DNA from 4 places in the Arthrobacter sp. LAPM80 genome. Region 4 is predicted to be linked to each of the others. Evidence: riboswitches for the same ligand, from Rfam matches in the RefSeq annotation. Region 4 holds a riboswitch; each other region holds the start of a gene.
The links. A riboswitch is a leader RNA that binds a small molecule or an ion and turns the genes downstream of it on or off. The one in region 4 is predicted to bind thiamine pyrophosphate.
Positions count from the first base shown of each region.

Region 1: another riboswitch for thiamine pyrophosphate. It lies ahead of thiO (glycine oxidase ThiO); the one in region 4 lies ahead of AAGW05_RS08245 (ECF transporter S component).
Region 2: another riboswitch for thiamine pyrophosphate. It lies ahead of thiD (bifunctional hydroxymethylpyrimidine kinase/phosphomethylpyrimidine kinase); the one in region 4 lies ahead of AAGW05_RS08245 (ECF transporter S component).
Region 3: another riboswitch for thiamine pyrophosphate. It lies ahead of AAGW05_RS11390 (3-oxoacyl-ACP reductase); the one in region 4 lies ahead of AAGW05_RS08245 (ECF transporter S component).

Region 1 covers NZ_JBCHVD010000009.1:17,646-21,833, forward strand. Annotated here, with positions in the region: gene AAGW05_RS10735 (thiazole synthase) at 1-1, opposite strand, end outside; gene thiS (sulfur carrier protein ThiS) at 61-300, opposite strand; gene thiO (glycine oxidase ThiO) at 297-1,547, opposite strand; TPP riboswitch at 1,542-1,667, opposite strand; gene thiE (thiamine phosphate synthase) at 1,682-2,359, shown strand; gene AAGW05_RS10755 (MarR family winged helix-turn-helix transcriptional regulator) at 2,955-3,461, opposite strand; gene AAGW05_RS10760 (FUSC family protein) at 3,553-4,188, shown strand, end outside.
Region 2 covers NZ_JBCHVD010000008.1:146,330-150,517, forward strand. Annotated here, with positions in the region: gene rplU (50S ribosomal protein L21) at 26-334, opposite strand; gene thiD (bifunctional hydroxymethylpyrimidine kinase/phosphomethylpyrimidine kinase) at 727-2,346, opposite strand; TPP riboswitch at 2,336-2,434, opposite strand; gene AAGW05_RS10470 (Rne/Rng family ribonuclease) at 2,552-4,188, opposite strand, start outside.
Region 3 covers NZ_JBCHVD010000009.1:143,232-147,419, forward strand. Annotated here, with positions in the region: gene AAGW05_RS11385 (LLM class flavin-dependent oxidoreductase) at 1-759, opposite strand, end outside; gene AAGW05_RS11390 (3-oxoacyl-ACP reductase) at 759-1,523, opposite strand; TPP riboswitch at 1,580-1,673, opposite strand; gene AAGW05_RS11395 (ATP-binding protein) at 1,726-3,027, opposite strand; gene AAGW05_RS11400 (malonic semialdehyde reductase) at 3,185-3,814, shown strand; gene AAGW05_RS11405 (family 20 glycosylhydrolase) at 4,136-4,188, shown strand, end outside.
Region 4 covers NZ_JBCHVD010000006.1:88,918-93,105, forward strand. Annotated here, with positions in the region: gene AAGW05_RS08240 (ABC transporter ATP-binding protein) at 1-1,515, opposite strand, end outside; gene AAGW05_RS08245 (ECF transporter S component) at 1,518-2,156, opposite strand; TPP riboswitch at 2,203-2,320, opposite strand; gene AAGW05_RS08250 (beta-N-acetylglucosaminidase domain-containing protein) at 2,493-4,188, opposite strand, start outside.

The DNA.
Region 1 (4,188 bases), on a different contig from region 4:
TGGTCGTTCGCTTTCGGTCCGGAGATGTTGGATGTTGGTGTGTTTGGTGCCGTTCATGCCCTAGCCGCCCTGCACGGCCGTGACGATTTCAAGCTCGTCATTGTCCTGCACCTGCGTCGCCGCCCACTGGCTGCGCGGCACAATGTCTGCGTTGCGGGCGACGGCGACACCCAGCCGTCCGCCGTCGGCCGCCTGTCCGCTGGCCAACAGAGCCTTGCCCGTCATGGCCGATACGAGGTCGGCAACGGTGGTTCCTGAGGCGTACGGCTGGGCCGCGCCGTTGATGTTGATGGTGCTCATGAGGGCTCCTGGGTGGTTGGGCCGGCGTTGCGGACCGGCTGGCGTGCGTGCGAAAAGCGGTCGGGCCTGAAGCGTTCCCACGCCAGGTCGGTGATGTTTGTGAGCAATTGCCGCGTGATGCGGGCGGCGATCGGGGTCAGGAGCACGCCGTGCCTGAAGAAGCCGGTGGCGATGATCAGGCCGGTGACGTCCCTGCCGCCAGGTCCGGCAACCCTGCCAAGCAGGGGTGCGTTGTCGGGGGTGCCGGGGCGCGCGCGGGCCGTCGTTTCGATGAGTTCGAGCTCGGCAACGGCCGGCATCAGGACCTGGGCGTCGCGCAGAAGCTGATGCACTCCCCCGGCGCTGACGCCTGCCGATCCGTCCTCGCGGCTGCTGGCACCGATCACCACCGTGCCGTCATCGCGCGGCACGATGTACACCGGCAGTCCGCGCACCATGCCGCGGATGGTTGCGGTGGTCAGCGGGCGCAGGTGCCCGGGAACCCGCAGGCGCAGGATGTCACCGTACACGGGGCGGACGGGCAGTGTGAGGCCTTCGGGCAGGCCGTGGAGTTTCGGCGCGCCCAGGCCGTTGGCCACGATGACCTCCCGGGCGAGGACCCGCCGGCCGTCAGCCAATTGCACACCCGTCACGGCTGATCGGTTGTCCTCGGGGTCCTCGTGCAGCAGTCCCACGGCTTCCTCGGCCACAAACGGATGCCCCTCATGGGGACGGCCGGATGCGGGGGCCGCAGCCACCAGCGCCTCCTGCAATGCCACAGCCATGGCCCGCGGATCAACCTGGTGGTCGGACCCAACCAGGTAGGCGCAGGAAATGTGCGGGCCCACCATGGGCTCCAGGGCACGGGCCTCCCTGATGGAAAGTTGGGCAACCTCCAGGCCATGCAGGGTTTGAACGTCCCGCAGGTCCGACAACGCCTTTCGGTCTGCCGGATCCCCTCCGAGAATCAGGGTCGGGGAGGTGTTGAATCCCGTGTGCAAACCGGCCGGCAGGGACGCCACAAAGTCAGGCCACAGGGCCGCCGAAGCCAGGGTCAGCTCCAGGAGTTCTTCCTCCTGGTAGTGGAGTTCGCTGACGGGTGCCAGCATTCCGGCGGCCGCAAACGTTGCCCCGGCGGCCGGTGTGGGGTCGATGACTGTGACGGTGTGACCCGCCCGCCGGGCTTCCCAGGCGATGCCGAGGCCCACAATTCCGCCGCCAATAACGGCAACCTCGGTGGTCAAAATGTCAGACACAATGGATGCCACAATGCTCTCCTTCCCTACGCCGGCATGATCCGGATCAGGTTCCACGCCCACGTGGGGCGTATTTCGGTCGGCGCAGTCGGCGCCCTCTCAGCCAGCTTCACTGGCTCCCGCGGTACTGCATTAGTCTATGAGACATGAGCTCAAATTCGGCCATCCATGACGCCGCCACCAAACATTCCATTCCCTCAGTCGATACTGCCCGGCTGTATTTGTGCACCGATGCCCGTGCCCGGCAGGGTGATTTCGCCGATTTCCTGCGGGCCGCCTACGCCGGCGGCGTTGACATCATCCAGCTGCGCGACAAGTCGCTTGAGGCGGCCCGGGAACTTGAACTACTGGCCGTCTTGCGGTCTGTGGCGCAGGAATGCGGAAAGCTGTGGGCCGTGAATGACAGGGCCGACATTGCCATGCTTAGCGGCGCCCCTGTCTTCCATGTAGGTCAAAAGGACCTGCCCCTTCCGGCGGCGCGTTCCCTGGTGAAGACTGTTTCGATAGGGCTTTCCACCCATGACCGCGCACAGGTTTCGGCCGCTGCCGCCGATCCAAATGCCGATTATTTCTGCGTGGGGCCTCTGTGGGCCACCCCCACGAAGCCGGGCCGGGCCGCCGTCGGGCTTTCCCTGCTCGAGCACGCCGCGTCCCTGGATACTGCCAAGCCGTGGTTCGCCATTGGTGGGGTTGACCTGGGCAATGTGGACCAGGTGGTTGCCGCCGGTGCGTCCCGCATTGTGGTTGTCAGGGCCATCACCGACGCTGAAGATCCGACGTCGGCCGCACAGGAATTGTTGTCACGGTTGCCCTCGCTGGGCTGATTTTCGCGACGTCGGCACGATGCTCCAATCAAGCACTGTGCCCCACCCGAGGATGCAAACCATGACGCAGCGTGAAATTACCGGCCTCCTTGCTGGTGCGGCAGGTGTCGGATCGCCCCGGATCATCGGGATTCCGGGCTGGGTGGTACGGGATTAGTCTAGGCCGAGAAGCGCGAGGTGGCGGGCGCAGTCCTGAGCCATGTGCCGGCCAGACGGCTCCGGGAAACCGAATCGAGCGGTTCCGTTAACCCCTGTGAATTACGCTCCAGCAGGAGGCCTCGGCACAAGGCCGGGAGCATCCGCGGGGCAAGCCGTCCCGGAGACTGCGGGGCAAGATACTGCCAAGGCCGTGGAGCGCCTGTTGCCGGCGATTGACGCCGAATATGCGGCCCGGGTTGCCCGTGAAAGCCCCGTCCGCCGGGCCGCGCGTGAGCTTGTGCGTGCATTGCATACCGCCGGGTTGAAGCTGGGGGTTGTGACAGGGGCCAGCCTGTTGCAGGTGCTGGAACAGCACGCAGCCACCATAGTCCCGGCACTCACCACCGACCGCCTCGAACTATCGCTGCCCGATGTGGGCGCTGTGCCCGCACCCCGCTTAATCCACAGTCTCGGCCCTGAGCGCGACCTTGCGCAGGAGCGATGCAAGCTGCACCTGTTCCTTGGCACTGAGGCCCTCGAGCACCTGGCTGTCACGCTCCAGGAAGTGGGGGAATTCCCGGTTCACCAGGTCCCGTCCCTGTTCGGTCAATTGCAATAGGACAACCCTTCCATCAAGCTCCCAGGGCAGCCTTTCAACCAGGCAGCGCTGGACAAGCCGCTCGGCATTCTTTGTGGTGGATGCCCCGCTGAGCATGGTGGCGGCCGTGACGTCACTGGCCCGCAGCGGCGAATCGGCCCGGGCCAGCGTGCACAGCACGTCAAACTCGGCGCGGGTGACGGCCACGGGCGCCAGGTCCCGCTCAACGCGCTGGTTGGTCAGGGCGGCAATCCGCGTGATCCGCCCCATGACCTCAACCGTTGCGACATCAAGGTCGGGCCAGTTCCTGGCCCAGCCGTGGCGGACCCTGTCGACGAAGTCTCCCCTTGCCGGTTTTGCATCCATCATGTCAGTCTAGGCGTCCGCCGCATCAAGGAGAGAACTCTCATATCCCTTACATATATTTTACTAGTAAAATACTTGATATCATTGAAGCATGCCCCAGCTCACCCGAATCCACCACACACGCACAGCACTGACCCATCCCGCCGCCCGTGCCACTTGGCGGAACTCCTTTGCCCTACGCCCGGCCGACGCCATTTTCGCACCGGCCATCAAGGTGGGCATCGCGGCGACCCTGGTCCTGGTGGCGGGTGGTCTGTTGGGACAGGAGCAGCTTTCCGGCATCGCTGCCCTCGGCGCCTTGACGAGCGCCTTCGGCCGCTACCAGCCCTATAAGCGGCTTGGGGTGATGCTGGTGATCGTCGCCGCCGCCATGCTTGTGGCGACGGGTGTCGGCGCCCTCATGGGTGCATCGGGTGTGCCCACGGGCCTGGAAATCCTGGCACTCGCACTCATCGCAGGCCTTGCCGCACCCGTGTTTTCCGCCTTCAGGATCATGGGACCTGGCGTGGTGATCCTCGTCTTCGCAGCCTCCGCCGGCGCCGGCTACGCACACACCTTCGACGCCATTCCCCGCGTCCTCGCCGCCCTGGGACTGGGCGTCGTGGTCGGCTGGATGGTGGCCATGGCTCCGGCCCTTATTGCCCCGATGGGCCCGGCCCGCCTCGCCGTGGCCCGTGCCATTGCCGCTGTCACCGGGCTTGGCACAACTAAAGACATGGACGACGCC
Region 2 (4,188 bases), on a different contig from region 4:
GTGGATCGAACTTCGTTGCGCTTGATTAAGCGATTGAAGTGATCTTGACCTTGGACAGTTCCTGACGGTGACCCTGGCGCTTCTTGTAGCCGGTCTTGTTCTTGAACTTCTGGATGACGATCTTCGGCCCGCGAAGATCCTCCAACTTCTCAGCCGTAACCTTTACATTAGCCAGGTCCTTAGCGGCTGTGGTGAGCTTGTCACCATCAACCAAGAGCAAAGCGGGCAGCTCAAGTGTGCTGCCGACTCCTCCGGGGACGCGGTTCATGGTCACGTGGTCTCCTACGGAAACCTTTTCTTGACGGCCGCCTGCGCGGACAATCGCGTACACCACTGGGGAACTCACTTCTCTCGACGTTATTACAAAGTTTTTATGCCGGCACTGATCATGTTTGACCATTGCCAACCGCATGCGCCGCAGTTCAAGATTGAACAGACGCGGTGTGCATACTATGTGCCTCAACGCCGTGGACCTCAATGGAGTTCTGCCATGGAGTGGTTGCCCTAGGTGTTGGCGTAAGCACCGAAGAACAAGAATACGCTAATTCTGTCCCCGGGGGCAAATGACACTGGTTTCGCGTCCTTCCACTGCCGCCTGACAAACATGGTTTGTCAGGAAAACTTGGAGGTCTTGAAACTGCACTTAGCAACATTAGCGCGATTGGCCGGACTTTTTGTCATTTAGGGGGGTGACGCGCTAATTATTTGCCCCACTAGGCGGTGTGGTTAATCACGCAAGTCAGAATCGCCGGCTTCCACATGGACATGCGGGGCCGCAAAAAAGTCCACTTCGTACTGCGCGGAATGGGCAAAGGCCGCCCTCATGCGTTCGCGTTGTGCAGCCGATCCCCCGCGCGCAGCCGCGTCGGCGAAGCCAATGGCGGTTTCCGTGGCACGGGCAAAATCCTCGTCCGCATAACTTTGCAGCCAGTTGCCGTACGGGTGCTCGCCGTCAAAGGAGAGGTAGTCGGCATGCAGCACCCGGCCCACCTCGGCGTAGAGCCAGTAGCAGGGCAGCACCGCGGCCACCACCTCGCCGTAGCTGCCGGTGAAGGCGATTGCCTGCAGGTGGTCGACATAATGTTTGGTTGCCGGGCCCTGTGCACGGCCGGGCAACGTGGCCGGCTCCTGCGGGTACTGGCTGAGCCAGTCGCGGTGCAGTGCCATTTCCACGTCAATGCAGTTTTGCGCCCCGCCGGCCCAGAATTTTTGCTCTGCTTCCGTCGGCGCGAGCGAGCTGGCGCGGGCAAGGACGCGTGAATAGGCGCCAAGATACTGGGCGTCCTGGTCAAGGTAGTAGGCGAAACGGCTGCGCTGCAGGGTCCCGGCTGCCAGTTCCTTGATGAAGCCAAGGGCAAAGATGGCTTCACGTTGCGGCGCACAGTCCTCCCACACCATCCGGGCGAAGCTGCCGGGCACCGGCTGGGCACTTTCCCACAGGGCGTGCAGGTGGTTGACGGGTCCCGCCCCGCTGCCCACGGCAAGCGCGTCCGAGGTTTCAAGTGCCATGCCCAGCCAGGCCTTGGCAAGGCGCACACTCTCGGACCAGCCGCCGGCCCGTTCAGCCCCGGTTTCGGCGGGCCGGAGGGTTGCATGGGCCTGGAGTGTGGCCACGGCTGCCGAGAGCGAGCAGCCGGTGCCGTGCGTATTGGGGGTGTCGATGCGGGGGGCAGTGAATTCCTGGACTGTGCCGTCGGGCCCGATGAGTGCATCGGGGCACTCTTCCCCGGGCAGGTGCCCGCCCTTGACCAGCACGAGGATCCCGTGCGCGGCCGCCAGCTCCCGGCCCTGTTCAAGCGCCTCCTGCCAATCGGCGGCCTGCGGGCGGTCAAGGAGGACCGCCAGTTCCGGGATGTTCGGGGTTGCCAGATGTACGTTGCGGAACAGCTCTAGCAGTGCGTCGCGGGCTTCCGGATCCACCAGCACGTCCCCGCTGGTGGCCACCATGACGGGATCAAGCACGACGACGGCCGGCCGGGTCCGCCTCAGCCACTCCCCCACGGTGTTCATGACCTCCGCGGTGCCCAACATGCCGATCTTGACGGCGTCGATCATGACGTCCGAGGAGACGGCATCAAGTTGCGCCGCAAGGAACGCTGCCGGCGGCACGTGGACGCCCTGCACCCCCTGGGTGTTTTGGGCGGTAAGTGCGGTGATGGCCGCCATGGCGTAACCGCCGTGGGCGGATATTGACTTGATGTCGGCCTGGATTCCGGCACCGCCGGACGGATCAGAGCCTGCAATGCTCAGGACCCGTGGATGGTTCACAGGGTGACTTGCTTGCTGAGCCTCCCCTGGCTGTGCGGAAATCTCGCTGGCAGGGGCCACAAAGGTGCTGGTTGTCATGGGACATCCCTTCGCCGGTGCTAACCGGGCAGGTTCAACGGGTATTGTCTCAGCCGGCCCTGGTGGCCTGGCACCCCGTGTCGCTCCCCAGCCTAGTGCGGTCCCCTCCCCTTTGAACAACTGACCCGCAGCAGTGGTCGAATAACACGCGAAAACGCGTCATATTCGACCACGGCTGCGGGTCAGTTGGAAGGGGTGTGACGTTTTAGAGCTCCGAGGCCGGCACTCCAACCCCAAGGATGATCGGCTCGGCCGCCTTCTTCACCACGGGTGGCGCAGCCGCGGCGCTGCTGTGCGCTGCGGATCCCTGGCCGGCAGAAACCTGTTCCATGGTCTCCACTGCGGTATCGGCCCCGCCCTGTGCACTGCGGGCGCTGCGGTTGCGGCGTCCCCTACGTGCACGTGAACGGTTGCCGCCGCCAGCTTCGGGAGCATCGGCATCGCTCTCGTGTGAGGAGTCGTGCGACGTCTCGTGGCCGGGGGCAGCGAGCTGGTCCAGGGCCTGGGCCAGTCCTGCGAGGGCCGCAGCGTGGTCGGCATTGTTCGTGCCCGGCGTGCTGCCGCCGTCGTTGTGGTGTCCGCGAGGCAGCTCAATGGCTTCCCCGCCCAGCGTCAGGGTTGCCGCATCGGACACATCGGCTGGTTCCGACGCATCCGCAAAGACTGTCTCGCTGGGCGCGGGGGCGTGGTGGTGCTCGTCGCCATCGTGCTCGTGGTGCGAGGCGGCAGCCGCAGCGGCAATGTTCGCCAGCGCGGCACGTGCCTCGTGGGCCCGCTGCGCCTTCTGGGCGTCGCTCACGTCATCCGCGACAGGCGCCGGGGCGATTTCCTGGTGCTGCTCGGTTTCGGGCTGCTGCGTGCGGTTGCGATTTCGCTTGCGTTCGCTGCGGGTCGAGCGGTTGGCCGTGCGGTCGTTGTCGCGGTTCTCCTGCTTGGGGGCATGGACCTGCGCAACTTCGACGGCGGGGCTGTGCGTGCGGCGGTGCTCGACGGGGATCTCGTGCGTGACCATGCCGCGGCCTGCACAGGTGGGGCACTGCTCGCCAAAGACCTCGAGCAGGCCGGTGCCCATGCGCTTGCGCGTCATCTGGATCAGGCCCAGGCTTGTCACCTCGGCCACCTGGTGCTTGGTCCTGTCACGGCCCAGGCACTCGACAAGACGGCGCAGCACCAGATCGCGGTTGGACTCGAGCACCATGTCGATGAAGTCGATGACGATGATGCCGCCAATGTCGCGCAGGCGCAGCTGGCGCACGACTTCCTCGGCAGCCTCAAGGTTGTTCTTGGTGACTGTCTCTTCAAGGTTGCCGCCGGAGCCGGTGAACTTGCCGGTGTTGACGTCAACCACCGTCATGGCCTCGGTCCTGTCAATGACAAGGGAGCCGCCGGAGGGAAGGAACACCTTGCGCTCAAGGGCCTTGTTGATCTGCTCGTCAATACGGTGCGCGGCAAAGATGTCCTCGGGCTGGCTCCACTTTTCGAGGCGGTCAAGCAGATCCGGGGCAACATAGGTCACGTAGGCCTCGATGGTGTCCCACGCGTCCTCGCCGGAGACGATCAGCTTGGTGAAGTCCTCGTTGAAAACGTCGCGGACAACCTTGATGGTCAGGTCGGGTTCGCCGTACAGCATCTCCGGCGCCAGCGTCTTGTGCGAGGAGGCCCGCTCGTTGATGCCTTCCCACTGGGCGCGCAGGCGGTTGATGTCATTGGTCAGCTCTTCCTCGCTGGCACCTTCTGCGGCCGTGCGCACAATGACGCCGGCGTTTTCGGGCAGGTGGTCCTTCAGGACGCGCTTGAGGCGGTTGCGTTCGACGTCGGGCAGCTTGCGGGAGATGCCGGTCA
Region 3 (4,188 bases), on a different contig from region 4:
GTACGCCTGTGCGCTGGGCAGGTCGTAGGCGACGGCGTAGACACCCTCCGCGTACGTGGCCGCCAGCTCCCGCCCGGGTTCGGAGGCGCCGGCCTGGAACAGCACGGGGCGTCCCTGCGGCGGGCGCGGCACGTTCAGCGGGCCGTCCACGCTGAAGTGTTGACCGGCGTGCAGCAGCGGGCGAATCCTTGAGGTGTCCGCATAACGGCCGGCGCGGTCGGCCACAATGGCGTCAGCGTCCCATCCATCCCACAACCCGTACAGCACCTCGATGAACTCGGCGGCGCGTGCATAGCGCTCCCCGTGCGGCGGCAGGGAGTCCATTCCGTGGTTGCGGGCCTCGGCGTCGAACATGGACGTCACGACGTTCACGCCGGCACGGCCGCCGCTGATGTGGTCCAGAGAGGCGAGCATCCGGGCAGCGTGGAAGGGCTCGTAAAACGTCGAGGAGACGGTGGCAACCAAGCCGATCCGCTCGGTGGCCCGTGCGATGGCGGCCAACGCCGTCAAGGGTTCCAGGTGCCACAACGGTCCGGCGGAGGGATCCCCCACGGATTGCCCGTCGGCGAAGAAGATGGCGTCAAAGAGCCCCCGTTCGGCGGTTTGGGCCAGCCGCTCGTAAAGGCCGATGTCGGCCAGCCCCTCCAGCGGGGAGTCCGGCAGCCGCCACGCCGCCCCATGGTGGCCGCAGCCGTGCAGGAACGCGTTCAGGTGCAATCGGCGCCCCGGCTTCTGGGGCCCGGATGCGGAGGCGGCCATCAGTTCATCACCAGCCCGCCGTCGACCATGAGGTTCTGACCCGTCACGGAACGGGCCCACGGGGAGGCAAAGAACAGCACTGCGTCGGCGAGCTCGGCCGGCGTCGTGACCCGGCGCAACGGGGTTGCCCCAGCAATGTAGTCAAACACCGCGTCGGGGGTGGCGGCACTCGCGTCGGTGGTGCGCAGCAGCCCGCCGGAGACCATGTTCACGCCGATGTTCTCGGGGCCCAGGTCCGCCGCAAGGGTGCGGGTCAGGGACAGCAGTGCCGCCTTGGCGGCGGTGTAGTCGTGGTACGGGACGACGGGGTTGCTGAAGAGGTTGGTGCCGATGTTTACGATCCGACCACAGCCGGCGGCCCGCATGCCGGGCAGGGCAGCCTGGGCCGTGTTCAGCGCTCCCCTGACGGAACCTGAAAACTGGGCGTCAAAGTTGGCCCAGGAGATCTCACCGGCCGAGGGTCGGGCGTCTCCGTTGAAGGAAAAGTCCGCCAGCGCGTTGTTCACCACCGTGGTGACAGGCCTGCCGAAGTGGCGTTCCGCCTCCTTGAACATCGCGGCAACCTCCTCCTGGCTGGTGACGTCGGCCCGCACTGCGTACGCCTTCCCCGCACCGGCCGAAGCGGCCAGTGCCCGTGCGCCCTCCTCGCTGTTGCGGTAGTTGACCACCACGCGGGAACCGGCATCCAGGAACGCCCTGGCGATGGCGGTCCCGAGGCCGCGGCCGGCGCCGGTGACAAGGACGGTTTGTTCTGACAATTCCATGATGTTCCACCTTGAATAAGGCGAAAAGATGGCACGGGCGCGCGAGATTGGCTGCGCGGAAACCGGCATGACATCCCTTCGCTAGTACTAACTAGATCAGGTTCAACGGGTGTTCTTCTCAGCCCCGAAGGGGCACCCCGTGTCACTGCCAGCGAGTCTAGCCCAGTCCCGCCGCGTCCCCGCGCATTGTTACGGCGCTCCCCTATGTCCGGGCCAGGGCGTCAATGTCTTCCAGGAAGTCCTGGGCGACGGCGTCGCTGACGGTCGCCTTCGTCTCGGCGATGGTTTCCAAATAGTCCGCCGTGACCGGGCCGCGGCGGACGGCGCCGTCGGCACCCGGGCCGGGGCCGGCGTCGAACACGGCCTTTTCCAGCGCCCGCTGGGAGGCGCTGCGGGCGGCAAACTCGATGTCCGCGGGCGAGAAACCCGTGCTGGCCGCGACGAGCCGGGGCACGTCCACGTCCGCCAGCACGGACTCGGGGATGAAGCGGTTCCACATCGCTGTGCGGGCCTCGTCGTCAGGCAGGCCGATGGGGATGACGTAGTCGAAGCGGCCGTGGCGCAAGAACGCCGAATCGAGCGACCGGATGAAGTTCGTGGCGCACACCAGCAGCCTGCCGGGCTGGTCACGGAACGCCGGAATGATCTTCAGCAGCTCGTTCGTGACACCCTGCATGGGCGACGGCGGCTCCCCCGAACGCCGCGAAGCGATCTCCTCGACCTCGTCAATAAAGACGACAACGTGCTCCAACTCCGCAATTTCAAGGAAGGTCTGGCGCAGCGCACCGGCGAGCCCGCCGGATTCCCCCGCAAGGCGGGACGGGAACACCTCCACGAACGGCCACTCAAGTCGCGAGGCAATGGCCTTGGCAAAGGTTGTCTTGCCTGTCCCGGGAGGACCGAAAAGCACAACGGCGCGTGGCGGCACCACGCCGAATTCCTCGGCAAGTGCCGACTCGGCCAACGGCATGACGAGCCTGCGCTCGAGCAGTTCCTTTTCGGCTGCCATTCCGGCCACCCGGTCCCACAAGTCGCGCGGGAGGACCCTGCCACCCAATTCCTCCAAGGCGCCACGTTCCGCGCGCTGGACCGGGATGCGCCGTTCAAAGTACCGCAGGTTCTTTTTCACCACAAAGCCGCGGTTAGTGAAGGCCTCAACCCGCGTTTCCGTCTCCGGCATGAGCGCCGAGAGCTTGTTCAGCCCGTGCGTGGCCATACGGTTTTCCACGGCGGCCAGCAGCAGGGTACCAATGCCCTTGCCGCGGAGGACGGGCAGCGTTGCCAAAAAGACTATCCATCCTTGATCATGGGCGGCCCGTCCGACAGCCGCACCGACAACTTGGTCCCCCTGGATGGCCACCACGGCATGGTCCTTCTCGCAGGACGCCAGGACTTCGGAGAGGTCATAGACGGGATCAACACCGTTTTCGCGCAGCGACTGCCACAACTCGAGGATGCCCTCGACGTCCTGTGAATGAAAATCCCGGATGGTCCATGCCGTCATGTAACTGCCGCTCCTTTGCGTTGACGCTGACCTGCATCATGTCACTGTGTCCCACGTCACGGCAAAACGGGAAACAATTCCGGGTGCCGCAACGCTGTAACTCTATGAAAACAATCTTTGCAGCATCCGTGCACTCAGCATTAGGAGAACCAGAACCTTGAGTATTGACATTGCCACCGAAATCGAACTTAACGACGAACTCATCCTGGATCCCAAGGCTGCCGCGGCGCTGTTCCTTGAGGCTCGCACCGCCAACGCCTGGTCGGATGAGGAAATCTCGGATGAGACACTGCAGGCCGTCTACGCTTTGACGAAGATGGGCCCCACAGCCATGAACATCCAGCCCCTGCGCATCACCTGGGTCCGCTCCGGTGAAGCCCGCCAGCGGCTGGTTGAACACATGAATGAGGGCAACAAGGCAAAGACCCTGACGGCCCCCATGGTTGCCATCCTGAGCTTCACGAACGAGTGGCACGACCTACTCACCACCACTGCGCCCCACATGGCCGGAATGGTCCCCACCTTTGAGGCGAGCGTTGAGACACGCAACGCCATGGGGCACAGCAACGCGCACCTGCAGATCGGCTACTTCATCCTGGCCGCCCGTGCCGCAGGTCTGGCCGTTGGCCCCATGACGGGAATGGACGCCGCCGGCATCGACGCCGAATTCAACGCCGACACATCCCGCACGACCATCATGGTGGTCAACCTTGGCAAGCCCGCAGAAGACGCCTCCCGCGCCCGGCTCCCCCGCTTGAGCTTCGAGACGGCCACCGAAACCTTGTAACAATCAACCCCGTCCCTCCGGCCCCGCCGGAAAGGGGACACCGGCGCGCTGCCCGCGGTTTTTCACCACAGGTAGCGCGCCTTTTTGTGCCCCAGGGCCAAATGGAGCGGTGTTGGTGATCGGAGCGAGGAAGTTCTTCTGACGCTTTTTCAGGCATCGGATCAGCGAAAGCAAAAACCCTGAACCCGTCATGTCAGCTCGGCACTGCCCTGCGGCACGTAACGTGCCGAACATATCTGCCCTTTCGCGATTGCTATCGATAACATACAGTTTGTGTGATTTGTATCTCTCCGTTCAGCAAAGGACAAAAACTTGCGTTCCATGTGGAAAAAAACACTAGCGATGGCGGTGGTGACACCGGCGATGCTCCTGAC
Region 4 (4,188 bases):
GCCCAGCACCAACCGGTCTCCTCCGAGCACGGCGGTGAAGGCGGCATCGTGCGTCACCGAGACCACGGCGGTGCCCGCATCCAGGAGTTCGGTCAGCAGCGACGCCAGTTCCGCCCAGGTGTTCGCGTCCTGACCAAACGTCGGCTCATCGAGCACCAGCACCTGCGGACTCGCCGCAAGCACCGTCGCAACAGAGAGCCGGCGCTTCTCACCGCCGGACAGCGTAAAAGGATTCGCCCCGGCAAGATGCTCAAGCCGCAGGCGCACCAACAGTTCCCCGACCGCCTCCTCGCCGCGGCCAAGCAGCTTCGGCGCGTGCATCAGCTCATCCCTGACGCTGCCGGCAATGAACTGGTGCTCGGGCTCCTGGAAGACAGTGCCGATCCGGCTGATCAGTTCCCGCCCACGCCATTTCAACGGCGAGGATCCGGCCCCGCGCGACAGCCCGGGCAGTGCCGCAAGCTCCCCGCCAACCGGCGGCAGCAAGCCTGCAACTGTCAGCGCAAGCGTAGATTTTCCCGACCCGTTCGGGCCTGTCACACTCAGCGCCTCCCCCGCCATAACCTTGATGGAAGGCACGATTGCGGCCGGCACCACCGGGTGCCGCCTGCGTCCCTTGGTGCGGGAGACGGCAAGAGCCGACGCTTCAAGCAACAGGCCGGTTCCGGCGTCGTCCATGGGGATGCGCAAGCCTGGATTGACGCGGGGCCGGACGTGGGGGACATATCCGGGCACCCAAATTCCGGCGCGTGCCAGAAGATCGCGGCTTTGCGCCAGGACCGCGGCGGGCGGGCCGTCGAAGAGGACACCGCCGGGTTCGCCGAGCCTGTCGGGGGCCAGGACGACGATCCTGTCAACGACGTCGAGCCAGACGGAGACCCTGTGCTCGACGACCACGAGGGTTGCGCCGGTTTCGTCGAGGCTGCGGCGGACCGCATCGCGCACCTCCATGACTCCGGCGGGGTCGAGGTTGGCGGTGGGTTCGTCAAGCAGCAGCAGTCCGGGGCGCATGGCGAGCATGCCGGCCAAGCCGAGGCGCTGTTTTTGACCACCTGAAAGTGCGGAGCTCGGGTGGTCCAGGGGCAGGTCAAGGCCCACGGATTCAAGGGCGTCATGCACGCGGCGCCAGATTTCCTCCCGCGGGACGGAAAGGTTTTCGGCGCCGAACGCGACATCGTCGCCAATGCGCGAGAGGACCACCTGGGAGTCGGGGTCCTGTTGCATGAGACCGGCCCGGCCGCGGGATTCCGCCACGGGACGGCCGTCAATGAGCAGTTCACCTACCTCGTTGGCCTCCTCGTCCTCGCCCAGCACACCGGCCAGGGCGTGCAGCAGCGTTGACTTGCCCGCGCCGGAGGGGCCGAGCAGCAGGACCCGCTCCCCCGGCGCGATGTTCAGATCAAGGCCGTGGACGGCCCGGCCCCGGCGGCCCGCATGCTGGAATCCCCAGCCCCGGGCGGTGACCCGCACCGGAGCCCCCCGGTTCCCGGCGCCGTCGTTCCTGTTGGAACCCACGGCTAAACCACCCGTTCCGTGGCGGCTCCGCGGGAGGGCAGGTTGGCCAGTGCACCGGTCCGGGCCAGGCCGCGCACCGCGAGCCAGGAGAGGATCCCGGCAATGACGGCCCCAGAAACAATGGCCAGGACCACGTAGACCAGCTTCCATTCAAAGGCCCAGACGATGTTCCAGAGAAAGCTGTCATTCAGGCCCATGGCCAAGCCTGCAAGCGCCCCCGCGAGCACGGAAACGGGGAGCGTGAACTTGCGGTAACGGAACAGGGCAAACGCCGCCTCCGCGCCGAGGCCCTGGACCAGGCCGGAAAGCAGCACAGTGAAGCCAAAATGCGTGCCCAGCAGGCCTTCAACACTTGCCGCGATCAGCTCGCAATACAGTGCGGCACCGGGCTTGCGGATTACCAGACCGCCCAGGACGCCTGCAATCAGCCAGCCGCCGCCATACAGTCCGGCAACGGGCGGGAAGGCGATGGTGAACGCGCTAATCAGGCCGTAGCCGGCGGACCATAGCCAGAAGATGACACCCACGGCGGCACCGAGGACCGACACCACAACGATGTCAACAACCCGCCAGCTGCTCTTGCGCGATGCCTGGTTGTGCTTGTTTTGCGCGGCGTTTTCGCCGGCCAGTGACTTGTTCATGAGTCCTCCTTTTCAGGAGGGGCGGCCGCAACGGTATTTCCGCGCAGCCGAAGAGAACTCGACTCCCTTCGCCGGTACTAACCGGAGCAGGTTCGAGGGTCTGCGGCGAACCGCACTCTCAGCGCCGCTACCCAGGATGGGTGGACGCTCCCCTGTCGTGTTTGAATTGCGGCTTCAGCATACCCCCGCTGCATGCCGGGGGGCCAATGTGTCTTATAAATGCCCCCTTGCGTCGAGGCGGCCGGGCCGGGCGGCGCCCGGCACGGCGCACAAAAAAGCACCGCGGGAGCCTGCCCGTTGGGGCGGACTCCCGCAGTGCTTTCCTGGTGCTGGTTCCTAGTGCTGGCGCACCGAGCGGCGGCGGGCAAGGATCAGGCCGCCAAGCATGAGGAGCATGGCGATCCCGCCGGCCGCACCAAGGTTGAAGCCCGTGCTGGCGAGGTCATCACCAGTCGCGGCTGTGGTGGTCGCAGTGGTGGCTGCACCGTTTGCGGTCTTGGTTGCAGTCATGGTCGGCGTGCCGGTGTTCTCCGACGTCGCACTGGCGCTGGCCGTGGCACTGTTGCTGGCACTGGCAGACTCCGTCGGAGTGGAGGATTCCGTTGCTGTTGCGGTAGCCGACGCAGTAGCGCTCGGCGTAGCACTAGGTGAAGGTGTTGGGGTCGGTTCAACTACGTCACCAACGTAGGGGCCACCCGCCACCGGGCCCGTGGCCCGCAGTCCGAGTTCGTACACGACAGGCTTGTCGCCGGCGGCACTGACTGCACCCGGGGTGAACAGGATGCGGACACCCTCGACGGTTGCCTGGTTCAGGACGGCTTCCTGGAAACTCAGCGCCGGGTTCAAGGCACCCAGGGTGACCCATGCGCCGTCGACCTTCACCTGCAGGTCACCGGCCACATTGCCAACCACAACGGCCGATTTCATGGCGGCCGGGGCATCCATGATGTAGCTCAGCTGCGATCCCGCAACCGGCACGGCGGCCGACTCGAAGGCCGTGCCGATGCTGGCGTCGAACGCACTCTCAGCCCCTGTGCCGTTGGCCCCTGGCAGGTTCGTGCTCAACTTCTGCGTGGCTTCGAACGCCTGGAATTCACGGATCTTGATCCACTGCCCTCCCGTGTTGGTCCCCGTGGCAACAAGGCGGATGTAGCGGGCCTTGACTGGTGTGTCGAAGCTCTGCTCGATGCGCGGCTTGCTGTCATAGGTTCCTGCGGCCGTCCAGGCGGCGTTGTCCGTGGAGTACTCAACGCGTCCGTGGTAGAACATGTCGCCTGTATTGGAATCAGAATCGGCCTGCTGGATCACGACCTTGCCAACGTCCTTCACGGCGCCCAGGTCGATGGTCACGCTGGAACCGACAACCGGCGGGGCGCTTGACCACCACAGGCTGCTGGCGTCCCCGTCCACCATCCGAGAGGTGGCGTAACTCTGATACGTGGGCAGGGAGGATGTCGCAGTGGCCGCGAAACGGTTGGCCGATGCCACGGGGGTCAGGTTCAACCAGGTGTTGTAGCGCTGCTTTGCGGCTGTCGTGAAGATTTCAAACAGGCCGTCACCCACAGAAGGGACGATGACGTTCGCCTTGGTGCCAATGTTGTTCGGGCCGACGTCGGATACGGTCGCTCGCTTGGCGAGGGCCATCTCGGAATTTGCAGCCAGTGCGCCGTCAGTGGCGGCAACGCCCTTGCCGTTCTTGATGGCTTCAAGCATGGAGATTTGCTCCTGCATGGCCGTGGCCCAATGGGCGGCCGCATCAATCCACGGCTTGGAGTCTGCGTAGAAGCCTCCCATGGCCATGGTCGCCAGGGTTGTGGGGCCGGCCTTGATGATTGCCAGGCGGTCCTTCAGGGGCGCCATGCCTGCCGCGTTGCCCGCGTCGAAGGCGGTCCAGAATGAGGCAATATCCGCTGTCAGCGCCGGAGCCGTCTTGGAGGTGGGGCGATAGGGCTTCCAACTCTGGTTCAGGTCCACGAATGTCTCAAGAGATTTGCGGACTGCCACGTCGGGGCCTGCAAGCTCGGTGATGATG